Undibacterium sp. 5I1: one gene and its partner. The protein of the gene in region 2 interacts with the protein of the main gene of each other region in a pairwise test. Links are inferred from orthologs where the notes say so. Each region holds a gene or a part of one and is shown on either strand. Other genes may lie near its edges.

Region 1 (6,982 bases), 1.7 Mb from region 2 along the record:
AAAGGACGAGTCTGATCCATCAGAATTTTGCTCATCAATTGCTTGCCCAGCAGGCGAGTAATCAAGCGTGAGATTGAGAACTCTGGCAATAACAGCCGCACCACGGTATCGGTCATCCTGATCAGTAACATACCCAAACTAAACACCATGCGCGACAGCAAAGACACCCGGCCATCAATACCAATATCTTTTGCTGTTCTGGTGCCGCATAAATAGCGTGTCATTAACACCGGAAAAGGTTTAATCAAGCGGATAGGGATGATTGCTTCCATCGTATTCATCAATGCCATACCAAGGCCGGGGCGAGGATCGGGGTCAATCGGATCTGCGCGACCACGGGCTTGCATCTGATTGAACAGGGCTTCGGCTTGTTCCATAGTCTCAGCCATTAATTCGCGTCGAATCCCTAAAATATGGCCTACCACATTCCATGTATGCAAATAGGCCAGCTCGTCTTCTTGAGCTAATCCTAAGCCCAGTGTGCGCAGGCTACGCAAAAATACATAACCAAAGGTGAGCAGGGTGTAAGCCAACTCTTCCTGATTACAAGGCAGACCGTCTTCGCCTAACTTCCAGCCATGCGAGAACAGTGCCTGGTACATATTGTTGGAGGTCTCTGGCAATGCGCCCGCGGCTAGTGGCGGTATGACGCCGGCATCATTTTGATTTTGATGATTGCCCAACGCCAGCACCAGATCGGCGGGATTGCCATGCAAAATCAAGTTACGTATGGTGGCGTGAATCAGGCGTACTTTAAGGATCTGTGCGACGCCGCTGCCGTCTGGTTTGGTCAACCCACCCGCCAACATGACAGGGAAGATCATCGCCGCAGTGGAGCGTACCCGGTACTCAGTGTGTTTCTCTAATTGTCCTGCGATATGCAACACCGCCGACAGGTCGGGTATGACATAGCATTGCGGTAGGCTAGAGCAAAAAAGCAAAGAGCACGACAACATGCCGTAGTCGATAAACAAGGTCTCGGCACGATGTATTTGCGCCAGATCTGCCCATGGTGGTAGCGCACGCCCTTCGTGCAGATAGCTTTGTAAGTTGGCGCTGATATCGGCAGGCGTGGCTGGGTTGGCAGGTGTCCAGTGATAGATGGCGGCGTTGGATTGCCATTGCTCAAATTGTTGATTGATGATGCCAATTTTTTGCCAGTGCATGGCATGTACCCGCAAAAAATCGATTTCTGTGGCCACATCCCAAGGGCCGAGAATCGCGGCAATGGTATTGTCTGCTAAGGGGTCAGCCTGATATTGGGCTTGGTCTAATTCTTCATCGCTGACTTTACTTTCCGACGGCGGCACTGGTTCTATCGTCCATTGCCACCAGCCAGCAAAGGCGCACAGCAAAGGTATGCCCATTACAAACACGGTCATGCTACGGATTTCTACAGGGTAGCCTAGCAATAACTGGAAGATCATCCCACTGGCGTATAAACCCATCGGCAACAGTGCCTCTTGTTTGCTAAACGCCACACCGGGTTTTTTAATCGCATCCCGGGTGGACAGGCGGAAGGTCAGTAAAATCATCGACGATACAAAGACCCAGCCAAAAAATCCCTGAATGGTTTCGCCAAACCACCAGCCATCAGTTTTGGTCATGATCCAGGCTTTGAGTACGAATACCATATACGGGTCTGCGCCCAGATCAAATGCAGTCACCAGCATCGCTGCTAAAAACGACATGAACAATATATTGCCGGAAGCGGAGGAAGTGTCCAGCGGTGTACGCCAGACAATCAGGTTGCTGATCACATAGCAAGAGTAGGTTAGCGCAAACCACATTAGCGGGATCACCATCGGCACATCACCTAAGCGCCAGCCCAGCACCTCGGTGTAGGTGTAGCTACCAAAAAACCAGCCATGTGATGCCCCCATTTGCTCGGCAAACCAGCCAAAACTTAGGGCAATCGCGACAAACTTGAGTGCTGCTTTGCCACCAAGCAAATGGATGGCATTGGCCCAACATATTGCAAACATGAGAACAGAGCTACAAACAATCGCAATCGTAGTGTCGTTGTGGGTGCGTAAAGCGGTAGCAATTAAAAAACCTGCGAATAGAAAGTAACTAATAGCGGGTAGATGTGCTGACAGTAATTTCATGATGGCTTTATGGTCTTTTAAGTCGGTATTGAAATAATGTCAGGACTTGTAGCAAACTGCTTTTGCGTCACTCGGTTAGCAACTTTGCTTAAGCCCTACATCTGAACACGGATGAGAATGCATTAGAGAAATCTTACGTTGTACAAGTATAAATTTCTCTGTTAAGAATATTGCTCTAAGAACATTATTTATTTTCAACAGATTGACGTTGTATTTACATAGATGGGTTGTTTTGCCTAAATAGTTTTATCCTCTTTCGATTTGCCTGGCACGGTATGGAATATCCTAAAATAAATATACTCCCCATTAATTTATAAAAAATATGCTTATTGTCCAATGATTATATGGACAATTTAAATATACCTACTATGAGTATATTTATTATTAGGTTGCTGTTGTATGGCTTCGTACCATCCTCCAACTCTGTACACAGTTAATCTTACAAAATAAAAAAAGCTCCACAGTTTTCACTGTGAAGCTTTTTTGCTTAGCTTTTGCTTAACTGATGTGGCGTATTGCACGCCACGTTCAGCGATGTTATTCCTTGCGGAATTACATCATGCCGTCCATACCACCCATGCCGCCCATACCGCCCATGCCGCCGCCCATGCCGCCAGATTTGTCATCTGGTAATTCGGCAACCAAAGCATCAGTTGTCAAGATCAGGCCAGCAACAGACGCTGCATTTTGCAAAGCAGAGCGTGTTACTTTTGCTGGATCCAGAATACCCATTTCAATCATGTCGCCATAAGTATCGTTAGCAGCGTTGAAACCGAAGTTACCTGTGCCGTTGATGATGGCGTTGACAACAACGCTTGGCTCGCCACCGGCGTTAGCAACGATTTCACGCAATGGCGCTTCGATCGCTTTCAACACCAGTTTGATACCGGCTTCTTGATCTGGATTGTCACCTTTGATGACGCCAGCAGCTTGACGTGCGCGCAACAGAGCAACACCACCGCCAGGAACAACGCCTTCTTCTACCGCTGCGCGAGTCGCGTGCAGAGCATCTTCAACGCGGGCTTTTTTCTCTTTCATTTCAACTTCAGTTGCAGCGCCAACCTTGATCACAGCAACGCCGCCTGCCAACTTGGCAACGCGTTCTTGCAGTTTTTCACGGTCGTAGTCAGAAGTTGCTTCTTCGATTTGCGCGCGGATTTGTTTTACACGTGCTTCGATACCAACAGCTTGACCAGCACCATCAATCACGGTGGTGTTTTCTTTGCCGATTTCGATACGTTTAGCTTGACCCAGATCAGCCAAAGTCGCTTTTTCTAATGTCAGACCAACTTCTTCGGCAATCACTTGGCCGCCAGTCAGGATAGCAATATCTTCCAACATCGCTTTACGACGATCACCAAAACCTGGCGCTTTAACTGCAGCAGTTTTCAGGATGCCACGGATGTTGTTGACAACCAGAGTGGCCAATGCTTCGCCATCGACGTCTTCTGCGATGATCAGCAATGGACGACCGGATTTAGCGACTTGTTCCAAGATCGGGAGCAGATCGCGGATGTTCGAGATTTTTTTGTCGAACAACAGGATGAACGGATTTTCCAGAATCACGGATTGTTTTTCTGGGTTGTTGATGAAGTACGGTGACAGGTAGCCACGGTCAAACTGCATACCTTCAACGATGTCCAGCTCATTGTCCAAAGATTTGCCATCTTCAACAGTGATCACGCCTTCTTTGCCGACTTTGTCCATTGCTTTTGCAATGATGTCGCCGATGTTTGCATCGGAGTTAGCAGAGATCGAACCAACTTGAGCGATTTCTTTGTTGGTTGTAGTTGGCTTGGACAACACTTTGATTTCAGCAACGATGGCTGTAACCGCTTTGTCGATACCGCGCTTCAGATCAGTTGGGTTGAAACCAGCAGCGACGTATTTGAAACCTTCGCGAACAATCGCTTGTGCCAATACAGTTGCTGTTGTTGTACCGTCACCAGCGTTGTCAGAAGTGCGTGAAGCAACTTCTTTCACGAGCTGCGCGCCCATGTTTTCTAATCTGTCTTTGAGTTCGATTTCTTTAGCGACTGAAACACCATCTTTAGTCACTGTAGGTGCGCCGAAAGAGCGTTCCAGGACAACGTTACGACCTTTAGGGCCCAGTGTTACTTTAACTGCGTTAGCGAGGATGTTAACGCCATTGACGATCTTAGCGCGTGCATCATCGCCGAAAATTACTTGTTTAGCTGCCATGTTAAATCTCCAGAATCTTGAATGGAATATTGTTTTCAGCCTGCATTACATCGTAAATAACAGACTGAATCACAAAAAATGAATTACTTCTGAACGACTGCGAAAACGTCTTCTTCGCGCATTACCAGAACTTCATTGCCGTCAACTTTAACTGCTTGACCAGAATATTTGCCAAACAGGACGCGGTCGCCCACTTTGACTTCTAATGGACGTACTTTGCCGTCGTCGAGTTGTTTGCCGTTACCAACCGCCAAAACTTCACCTTGATCTGGTTTTTCAGCCGCCGCGTCAGGCAATACGATGCCAGATGCTGTTTTTGTTTCTTGATCCAGACGCTTGACGATAATGCGGTCGTGCAGGGGACGAAGGTTCATACAAACTCCTTGTGATTAGCTAAAAATAGCAATGGTTTTACAAAATAATGTAAGACACTGTGCTGCGATGCTCTGCAACGTTGCCGGTGTCTCACGGACAAAGATGATATTTAAATAATAGTTGCTACAAAAATAAGTACAGGCCAGAGATTGTTAGCACTCTCTCCCGACGAGTGCTAATTATATGGGCGGAAGACACCTATTTCAAGGCTGATTGAGGTGAAATATTAAAAATACTTTAATAATCAGATGCTTATCGATGATGAAGTTATGTTGAATTTTCTTTTAATTTTGATTTGGAATCAAAAAGTCATCAAAAATATCCGTTTAGCGCGACTCTACATGGTGCAAAAAGAAAATCGACAACGATGAAAAAAATCGGGATAGCGAATCTATTCGATTACGCTACCCCGATTATATTTATGCTGTGATTACCGCAGGATGATTACGCTAATTTAAACGGCAATTCGCGTAAGCGTTTGCCAGTCGCTTTAGCAATCGCATTTGCAAAAGCCGGCGCCAGCGGAGGCAATCCAGGTTCCCCCATACCGGTCGGCGCATCTGCACTTGGTACGATATGGACGCTGACTTTTGGCATTTCTGTAATTCGTGGTACGACATAATCACCGAAATTACTTTGTTCCACCACGCCATCTTTTAGAGTGATCGCCGCACCCGGCAAGCACATCGATAAACCCATCAATGCACCGCCTTGGACCTGAGCTTCGATACTCTTAGGATTAACGGCAAGATTGCAATGGATGCCTGCTGTGACGCTATGTAGTGTTGGTGTGCCATCTTTAACCGAGGCTTCTACGACATAGGCCACGACCGTCTGGAAGGATTCATGCACGGCAACGCCCCAGGCATGGCCTTTGGCTAAGGTTTTTTTACCATAGCCCGACTGAGCGACGGCTAATTGTAAGGCGGCTTTATGACGCGGATGCTGATCGCCGATCAGGCTTAAACGATAAGCGACCGGATCTTGCTTGGTCATTGTTGCAATCTCGTCGAGCAAGGTCTCCATCACGAAAGCGGTATGAGTAGAGCCGACGCTGCGCCACCACAATACCGGCACATTGACTTTGGGATGATGTACTGACAGACGCATAGGAATTTCGTATGGCTCTTTCATCCCTTCCAGTGCGGTGGAGTCAATCCCGTCTTTGACCATCATGGCTTCAAACGGTGTGCCTGCCAGAATCGATTGTCCTACGACCACATGATCCCAACCGGCGATTTTACCCTTGGCATCAAAACCGATTTGTGCCCGATGCACATGCATAGGCCGGTAGTAACCGCCTTTGACATCATCTTCACGACTCCACAACGTGCGAACCGGCGCGGTCAATCCTGCGGTCTTGGCGGCTTTGGCAACTGTGCATGCTTCCGCCACAAAATCGCTGGTTGGCACGGCGCGGCGACCAAATCCACCACCTGCCATTTGTACATTGACCTTGAGGTTTTGCGGTGGGATTCCCAAGACTTTTGACGCTGCAAGACCGTCTATGCCTGGCATTTGTGTTCCTACCCATAGTTCCGCTTTATCACAATTGATCGCGACGGTGCAATTGAGTGGCTCCATCGGCGTGTGTGCTAAAAATGGGAAGACGAATTCAGCATCGATCTTCATAGGCGCTGCCGCCATACTTGAAATATCGTCGTTAAATTTCAGCTTACCAGTTTGTTTCGACAGCTCTTTGTAGCTCACCAATAATTGCGCACTATCTGCTTTTTCAACAGCTGAGTTATCCCATTGGATTTTGAGCGCGTCACGGGCTTGCTTGGCAGACCAGTAGCCATCGGCAATCACGGCAATACCTTCGCCGCCGCGATCAACCGGGATGCGGATAACGGCCTTCACGCCGCGCATTGCTTTGGCGGCGGTATCGTCAACACTGGCAATTTTGGCGCCGAATACTGGAGGACGGGCAACCACCGCTGTCAACATGCCGGGCAGATGGGTGTCGATCCCGTATTGTTGCGAACCGGTCGACTTCGCTCTGGCATCGAGGCGACCTGTAGGTTTACCGATCAGGCGAAAATTCTTCGGATCTTTGAGCGTCACATTTTCTGGTACAGGCTGGCTCATTGCTGCTTCTGCCAGTTCACCGTAACTTAGCTTTTTACCGCCCGGACCGATCACGATGCCGTTTTGTGTTTTTAAACTGCTGGCATCTACATTCCATTGCTTCGCTGCTGCAGCGACCAGCATGGCGCGTGTCCGCGCGCCTAGTTCGCGGTACTGTGTGTAAGAATTTTTGATCGAACTGGAGCCGCCCGTTAAATGAATCCCAA
Region 2 (7,023 bases):
GTTCTTGCGGCACAACACCAAGGTTCTTACGTGCTGCACGGTAATCCGTCACAACATCATGCCCCTGAATCTTGACCTGGCCTGAATCTGCACGATTGAGTCCGGCAATGATAGAAATCAGGGTTGTTTTGCCAGCTCCGTTAGGGCCTAGCAAACCGAAAAATTCACCTTCTTCAATAGAAAGCGAAACACCACCTAGCGCTTGCAGCGACTGGTAGCGTTTTTCAACATTAGTAATTTGTATGGCGGCCATGAAGACAATTATTGCGCTGTTGACTAGCGTTTATCCGGTGAGTCGCCAAAGATATGGCGAAAACCTTTGATTATAGGGGATTTTCGTGTCTTGAACCGAATTGACGCGATTGCTGATGACAATCGCTGTGGCGCTTATTAAGCCGCTAAGTCTGTGCAGACTTCTTGCTCACCACATCGATTATTACATTGTCAACCCGACAGTTCGAGAAAACTTTCAGTACAGGATCAATGTCGTTCGACTTGCGAAGGATTAGTGCTGAGAAGCTCAGACATGCCGTAAAGGGCGATTAAGCTAAGCAGATTTGAAGGAATAGATTTGAAATGAATAGTCTTATTTTTAAGACTCGCAGCACGCTGCCAATCAAGCATCACAGCAACTGCTGCTGAATCAACTACAACCAATGCAGACAGATCAAACTCAGTCTCGCCTTGAGAAATCGCAGACAAACCGGACTGCGCCACGCTCACGGCATTTTGCAGGCTAAGTTCACGGTTTGTTTGATACATATTACTTACTCCGTCAGGAATTAACTAATTTTTTACTGCCAATTTAGTTATCTGGCTTATTTATTAAACTTACTTTTAAGACTTATTTCTTTGGTGATCCCGCAGCCAACTTTTTATTTTTCTCAGACAAAGTTTTGATCAAACCATCGATACCAGATTTAGTAATTTCTGCAGTAAAGGTACCTTTGTAAGTTTCTACCAACCACGCACCTAAAACGTTGATGTCATAGATTTTCCATCCTGTCGCCAATTTTTCTAGGCGATAGTTGAGTTGCAAAGCTTCGCCATTTTTTTGGATTACCTGACTACGGACTTCAACGTCGATGTCTTCAGCAGCAGCACGGAAAGGTTTAAATTCCAAACGCTGATCTTTGATTTGAGAGATTGCACCCGAATATGTGAACACCAACAAAGTACGGAATTCATTGATCAACTGTTTTTGTTGTTCTGGTGTGGCATCGCGCCAGCTTTTACCTGCAGCCAACGAAGTCATGCGCTGAAAATCAACGAATGGCAATACCTTGGTTTCGACTAAGTCATATACGCGCTTTTGATTGCCGGATTGAATATCTTTGTCGCTCTTGGCGATATCCATAATTTCCTGGCTCAAACGCTTTACCAATTGATCCGCTGCTTCATCTGCCGCCATGCTACTACCAACAAATGCAAAGCTAGCGAACATAAACAAGATAAATTGTCTAAATAATTTCATGATTTTGCTTTCCCCGCTCTCAAGAGCGTATTAATGATGTTGTTATTAACTACCCAGACTATGGTCTGGTTGACCGCCTTTATATTTACTTACAAAGTGACGGATTGGATTCAATCATCCTCGGCTTTAATTTGACCAGCCCGACGCTGCAGATAAGCATCGCGTAAAAAGACATAGCGATCAAGCGAAGCTTCCTCTAACAACGCACCCGCATCTAGAACAGAAGCCCGTTTATCCACTAAACGCACAACAGTACCAATATTGCGATCCTTGACTGGCGTAACATAAGACCAAAGGTCACCTTTGTAATCAACTGGCGTAGCTACCGCATCACGTAAAGTTGAAGGGCCTAATAACGGGAGTACCAAGTAAGGACCTGATTTAACACCCCAAGTACCCAATGTCTGACCGAAATCTTCTCTATGTTTTTGCATTCCTGCCGCAGAACCAATATCAATGACGCCGCCCAGACCAAAAGTAGTGTTAACAGCAACGCGCATGACATCAGTCACGCCCTCAGCTACTTTGCCTTGTAGCAGATCATTCACCGCAGTCCAGACATCGCCAATATTGCCAAAGAAGTTGCTAATACCCGTTTGCACAAAACTTGGTAATACTGCGCGATATGCCTTCGCTGTCGGTTTTAAAATTGCCTGATCAATAGCATCATTAAAATTGAACATGATGCGATTAAAGCCTTCCAGTGGATCACGCGGATTGTCACCAATGTTGGTTTTCACACTAATCTTCGTGAGAGTCTGGGACGTCGTGTCTTTAATCTCTTTGACCGTATCTTTGACACTCTCTTTGACGGTATTTGTTGCACATCCACTTAGAATCAAAGTCAAAGCCAAGACTAATCCAGTAATTTTTATTTGGGGTTTCATTTTTTTTCGTCCTTACCATCTGCTGCCTTACTGAACAAGAACTGACTAATCAGATTTTCAAGTACAACAGCGGATTGGGTCATTTTAATTCTGTCACCAGCCACCAAATTATTGGTATCACCGCCTGGTTCTAGCCCTATGTATTGCTCACCTAAAAGACCTGCCGTCAAAATTTTGGCTGACGTATCTTTTGGAAATTTATATTTATTTTCGAGTTGTAAAGTTACCGTTGCCTGGTAAGTTTTATCGTCAAATGTGATATTCCCGACGCGACCAATTACTACACCAGCACTCTTGACAGCGGCGCGCGGTTTTAAGCCACCAATATTGTCAAACCGAGTAACGACATCATAAGTCTTATCAAAAGATAAGGTACTCATATTACCTGCCTTCAATGCCAGAAACAGCAAAGCAGCGCCCCCCAATAAAACAAATAAGCCAACCCAGAAATCCAATGATTTTTTTTGCATAGACACCATCCAATTCATTCAGGAACCTCACCTACATGGAGAGTATTCTCTCTAAAACGTTCGAAGCCCTTTTGTCCTCGCACTACCAAACAATTCCTTAAACCAATTAGCTGCCAACTGTTAGTCAATAGCACCAATTGTCGGCTATTGAAACATTAACGCAGTCAACAGAAAATCTAAAGCAAGCACTAACAATGAAGAAATTACTACCGTACGAGTCGTTGCACGTGCTACGCCCTCAGGTGTAGGCTTGGCCTCGTAACCTTGAAATAAGGCAACGAAAGTGACGGCGAATCCAAACACAATACTTTTAATGACACCGTTACCAATGTCCTGAAATACATCAACACCCGCCTGCATTTGCGACCAGAAAGCTCCATTATCAACACCAATAAGTTTAACGCCAACCAGATAACCACCAATGACACCCATAGCATTAAAAATTGCAGTCAGTACAGGCATCGCAATCAAACCAGCTAAAAAACGAGGTGCGAGCACGCGCTGAATTGGATTTACCGCCATCATCTCCATCGCAGCCAATTGCTCGCCGGCTTTCATCAAGCCAATTTCTGCCGTCAACGACGTACCGGCGCGGCCAGCAAATAACAAAGCGGTGACGACTGGTCCAAGCTCACGCGTCAAAGATAAGGCGACTAATAATCCCAAAGCCTCCTCAGAACCATAGCGATTCAAGGTATAAAACCCTTGATAGCCCAATACAAAACCAACAAACAGACCAGACACCGCGATAATTACTAAGGAATAATTACCGATAAAATGAATCTGATCTGTTACTAAACGTGGTCTGCGCCATAATCCCAATGAACTAAACAAAATCGCAAAAAAACTGCGTGCAGCGTAACCAACGTCGGCGGCAATCTCTCGCACGGCTTGCCCAAGGCGAGTAATCATCTTGCATCCCCTTGAGCAGATTGACCCTGCGTCACCAATTTGATGCCCAGATCCTCTGCCAACGATTTGCCAGGATAATGGAAAGGCACAGGACCATCAGTTTCCGCATGAACAAATTGCTTTACATAGGGATCGTTAGAAGCGCGCATTTCCTCAGGCGAACCTTGTGCAACGATTTTCCCTTGCGACAGGAAGTAGACATAGTCAGCAATCGCAAAAGATTCATGCACATCATGCGATACAAGGATGGACGTAGACCCTAATGCATCATTCAAGTTCCGTATTAAGTTTGCGGTAACCCCCATAGAAATTGGATCTAATCCGGCAAAAGGCTCGTCATACATAATCAACTGAGGGTCTAAGGCGACGGCTCTGGCCAAGGCAACGCGGCGCGCCATACCACCTGAGATTTCCGCTGGCTTGAGTTGGGCTGCGTTGCGCAAACCGACTGCCTGCAATTTCATCAGTACCAGATCATGCAGCATCGCGTCTGGCAGATCAGTATGCTCACGCAACGGAAAAGCGACGTTGTCAAATACACTTAAATCTGTGAACAAGGCACCGTGCTGGAATAACATACCCATTTTGCGACGCAAAACATATAGATCGTTCGTATTCAGGGTGTGAACATTTTGTCCATCCACGGTGACCGATCCTTGTAGCGGCAACAATTGGCCACCAATCAGACGCAAAATGGTTGTCTTGCCAGAGCCCGAACCGCCCATTACTGCGATTACTTTGCGACGTGGAAAATCCATCTGGAGACCCGATAAAATCGAGCGATCTCCATAGCCAAAGTGTAAATCACGAATTTCGACGAGATTAGTCACAAATGAGTTTTAGTTTGCAAAGTCGAGATTGTAATGCAGAACTAGAAATTAGGCATGAACGCAATTACTTGCCAATAAAATATTAAAATAAACAATCTCTCAAAGAAACTTATTTTTATAAAATATTCATACTATTTATTTACGGAATACAAACTTATATTTATTTTTCTATGTTAATAGAGGCAATAAATAAATGAATCTATAGTCAGCAATATAAATAAATCTGAAATAGTCTTTGTATTTTGTTTATAAAATACAGCATTGATGGCAGCATCGTACTGAATTTAAGATATTAGTATAGCAACTGCAGTACATCCTTATAATAAAAATGCTGCTTCAAACTCGCTTGCTGGTATTGGCCGCGAATAATAGTATCCCTGCAGTAAGTCGCAACCATATCGAATACAAAAAGCTGCCTGCTCTTTAGTCTCGACTCCTTCAGCGACAACTTTCATCTCCAAGGCTTTGGCAAACGCAATAATCGCCATCAACAGACGCTCACTCTTCGCACTATCCCCAATTGTAGAAATAAAGCCTTTATCAATTTTCAAAACGGTAACGGGGAATAACTTCAAATGATCCAGCGAGGAATAACCGGTTCCAAAATCATCCAGAGAGAAATGAATACCTTGCTCCGCAATAGCAGACAGTACCGCCACGGATGAACTAGGATCTCTGATTAAAGCACTTTCAGTAATTTCTAATTCTAAATTCCCTGCGTCCAAGCCAGATTCGGCAAGCACGTCAAATACAAGTTTCGCCAGTCCAATCTGCTTAATCTGTATTGCCGACAAATTAACAGCAACTACTAAGTTGCTACACTTAGCTGGAAATCGCTGTTGCCACTCTTTAAGCTGCTGACAAGACTGCCGCAAAACCCAGTTGCCAATATCGACAATCAAACCGGTCTCTTCTGCGACTGACATAAACGCAATCGGTGATAACAAACCAAAACGCGGATGCTGCCAGCGTACCAGTGCCTCCATCCCACCCAATGATCCATCAACAGAATTAATTTGCGCCTGATAAAAGACCAGAAACTCCTCCCTCTCCAAGGCTTTATATAAGTCATTTTTCATCAAACTACGAAACTCGACCGTCTCTTGCAATGATGCCGAATAAAATCGACTTTGATTACGTCCATCTTGTTTAGCCTGATACATCGCCACATCGGCAAATTTGAGCAAATCATCGCCATTATTTGTCGATACATCGAGTAAAGCAATACCGATACTCGTCGTAATAATCTGCTCAGTCACTCCCGTTGATATCGGACATTGCAGCATTACTACAATACGGTCGGCGAGCAATGCTGGCTGATCTTCATGCTCAAAATTGGTCATCAACACGACGAACTCATCGCCTCCCAGTCGACACAAAATATCACTGTCCCTGACGACAGTTCCCAATCGTCGCGCAATTTCGATCAATAATCTGTCGCCAGCTTCGTGCCCCAATGTGTCATTCACACTTTTGAAATCATCCAGGTCGAGTAACAGTACTGCCAGATTACTCTTACTTCTCCGCACCCTGGCTACTGCGGTTTCGAGCGCCAATTCAAATCCCCGTCGATTGATCAGGCCTGTGAGCTGATCATGTTCTGATAACTGCCGTAATTGCTCACGACTTTCTTTCAACTCATTTTCGATAACATAGCGCTGCCTCGCTTGTCGTACTGATCGGATCAAACCTCTGCCTGTAACCTCGGTCTTTAGTAAAAAATCCTGCGCTCCTAACTGCAAACAACGTTCAGCGATAAGTTCGTCATCCACCCCACTGAGCATCAGGATGACGACGCTCTCAAACGGCCCGTTTCTCAGCAGTCGAAGAACCTCAATCCCGTCCTGATCAGGTAAGCGATAGTCTAGCAAAATCGCGTCAAAGTGCTGCTCTGAAGCAAATGCTAAACCGCTCTGCGCGTTCGTTGCCTCAACGATCTCACAGACAACGGCGCTCTGACGCAAAGATCGCATCACGGATTGACGATCAAGTGCATCGTCATCAATTAACAATAAGCGAAGCGAAGAATTATTCATCGTTGGACCTGTTGTTTTGTTTGTCTCACTCCATAACCGGTAGTTCGACCACCCGCCAGAAATGATCGATCATCTCCATCACCCGCAAGAAGCCATCGCCGACCTGACTTTTGACGATATAACCTGCAACATGCTTTTGGTAGGCCGCAACCTTATCCTCATCCGTCTTTGATGTGGTCAAAACAAATACGACTGCACTGGAAAGAGAAGGATCATTGCGCAGTACCTCCAACATCTCCAGCCCGTTCATTCTGGGCATATTGAGATCCAGCATAATCAAATACGGTTGACGAACGGCATTTGGCATACGTAATAATTCGAGCGCTTCAATACCATCTCTGGCCCGTACTACCGGATTGATAATTTTCAGTTTTTTGAGGGCGCGCTCAACACCCATGACGTCAACATCATCAT

The links.
Region 1: the proteins of RGU72_RS18120 (region 2) and groL interact in binary tests that used the Escherichia coli proteins (3 or more experiments, as listed by UniProt). The link is inferred for Undibacterium sp. 5I1 from one-to-one orthologs.

The regions. Positions count from the first base shown.
Region 1 is NZ_JAVIWI010000001.1:2,394,882-2,401,863, reverse strand. The notes cover bases 1,986-4,857. They hold groL (chaperonin GroEL), read right to left. Parts: upstream 4,311-4,857; coding sequence 2,661-4,310; downstream 1,986-2,660. Other genes in these bases: groES (co-chaperone GroES), read right to left, coding at 4,394-4,684; RGU72_RS10635 (carotenoid biosynthesis protein), read right to left, coding at 1,986-2,108. In the rest of the region: more of RGU72_RS10635, read right to left, coding at 1-1,985; RGU72_RS10620 (xanthine dehydrogenase family protein molybdopterin-binding subunit), read right to left, coding at 5,130-6,982.
Region 2 is NZ_JAVIWI010000001.1:4,138,528-4,145,550, reverse strand. Bases 2,657-5,569 are described here. They hold RGU72_RS18120 (ABC transporter ATP-binding protein), read right to left. Parts: upstream 4,574-5,569; coding sequence 3,740-4,573; downstream 2,657-3,739. Other genes in these bases: RGU72_RS18115 (putative bifunctional diguanylate cyclase/phosphodiesterase), read right to left, coding at 4,891-5,569; mlaE (lipid asymmetry maintenance ABC transporter permease subunit MlaE), read right to left, coding at 2,976-3,743; mlaD (outer membrane lipid asymmetry maintenance protein MlaD), read right to left, coding at 2,657-2,831. Outside these bases: RGU72_RS18150 (ABC transporter ATP-binding protein), read right to left, coding at 1-253; RGU72_RS18145 (STAS domain-containing protein), read right to left, coding at 481-762; RGU72_RS18140 (ABC transporter substrate-binding protein), read right to left, coding at 845-1,474; RGU72_RS18135 (VacJ family lipoprotein), read right to left, coding at 1,585-2,361; more of mlaD, read right to left, coding at 2,358-2,656; more of RGU72_RS18115, read right to left, coding at 5,570-6,609; RGU72_RS18110 (response regulator), read right to left, coding at 6,635-7,023. UniProt on the Escherichia coli protein: Part of the ABC transporter complex MlaFEDB, which is involved in a phospholipid transport pathway that maintains lipid asymmetry in the outer membrane by retrograde trafficking of phospholipids from the outer membrane to the inner membrane.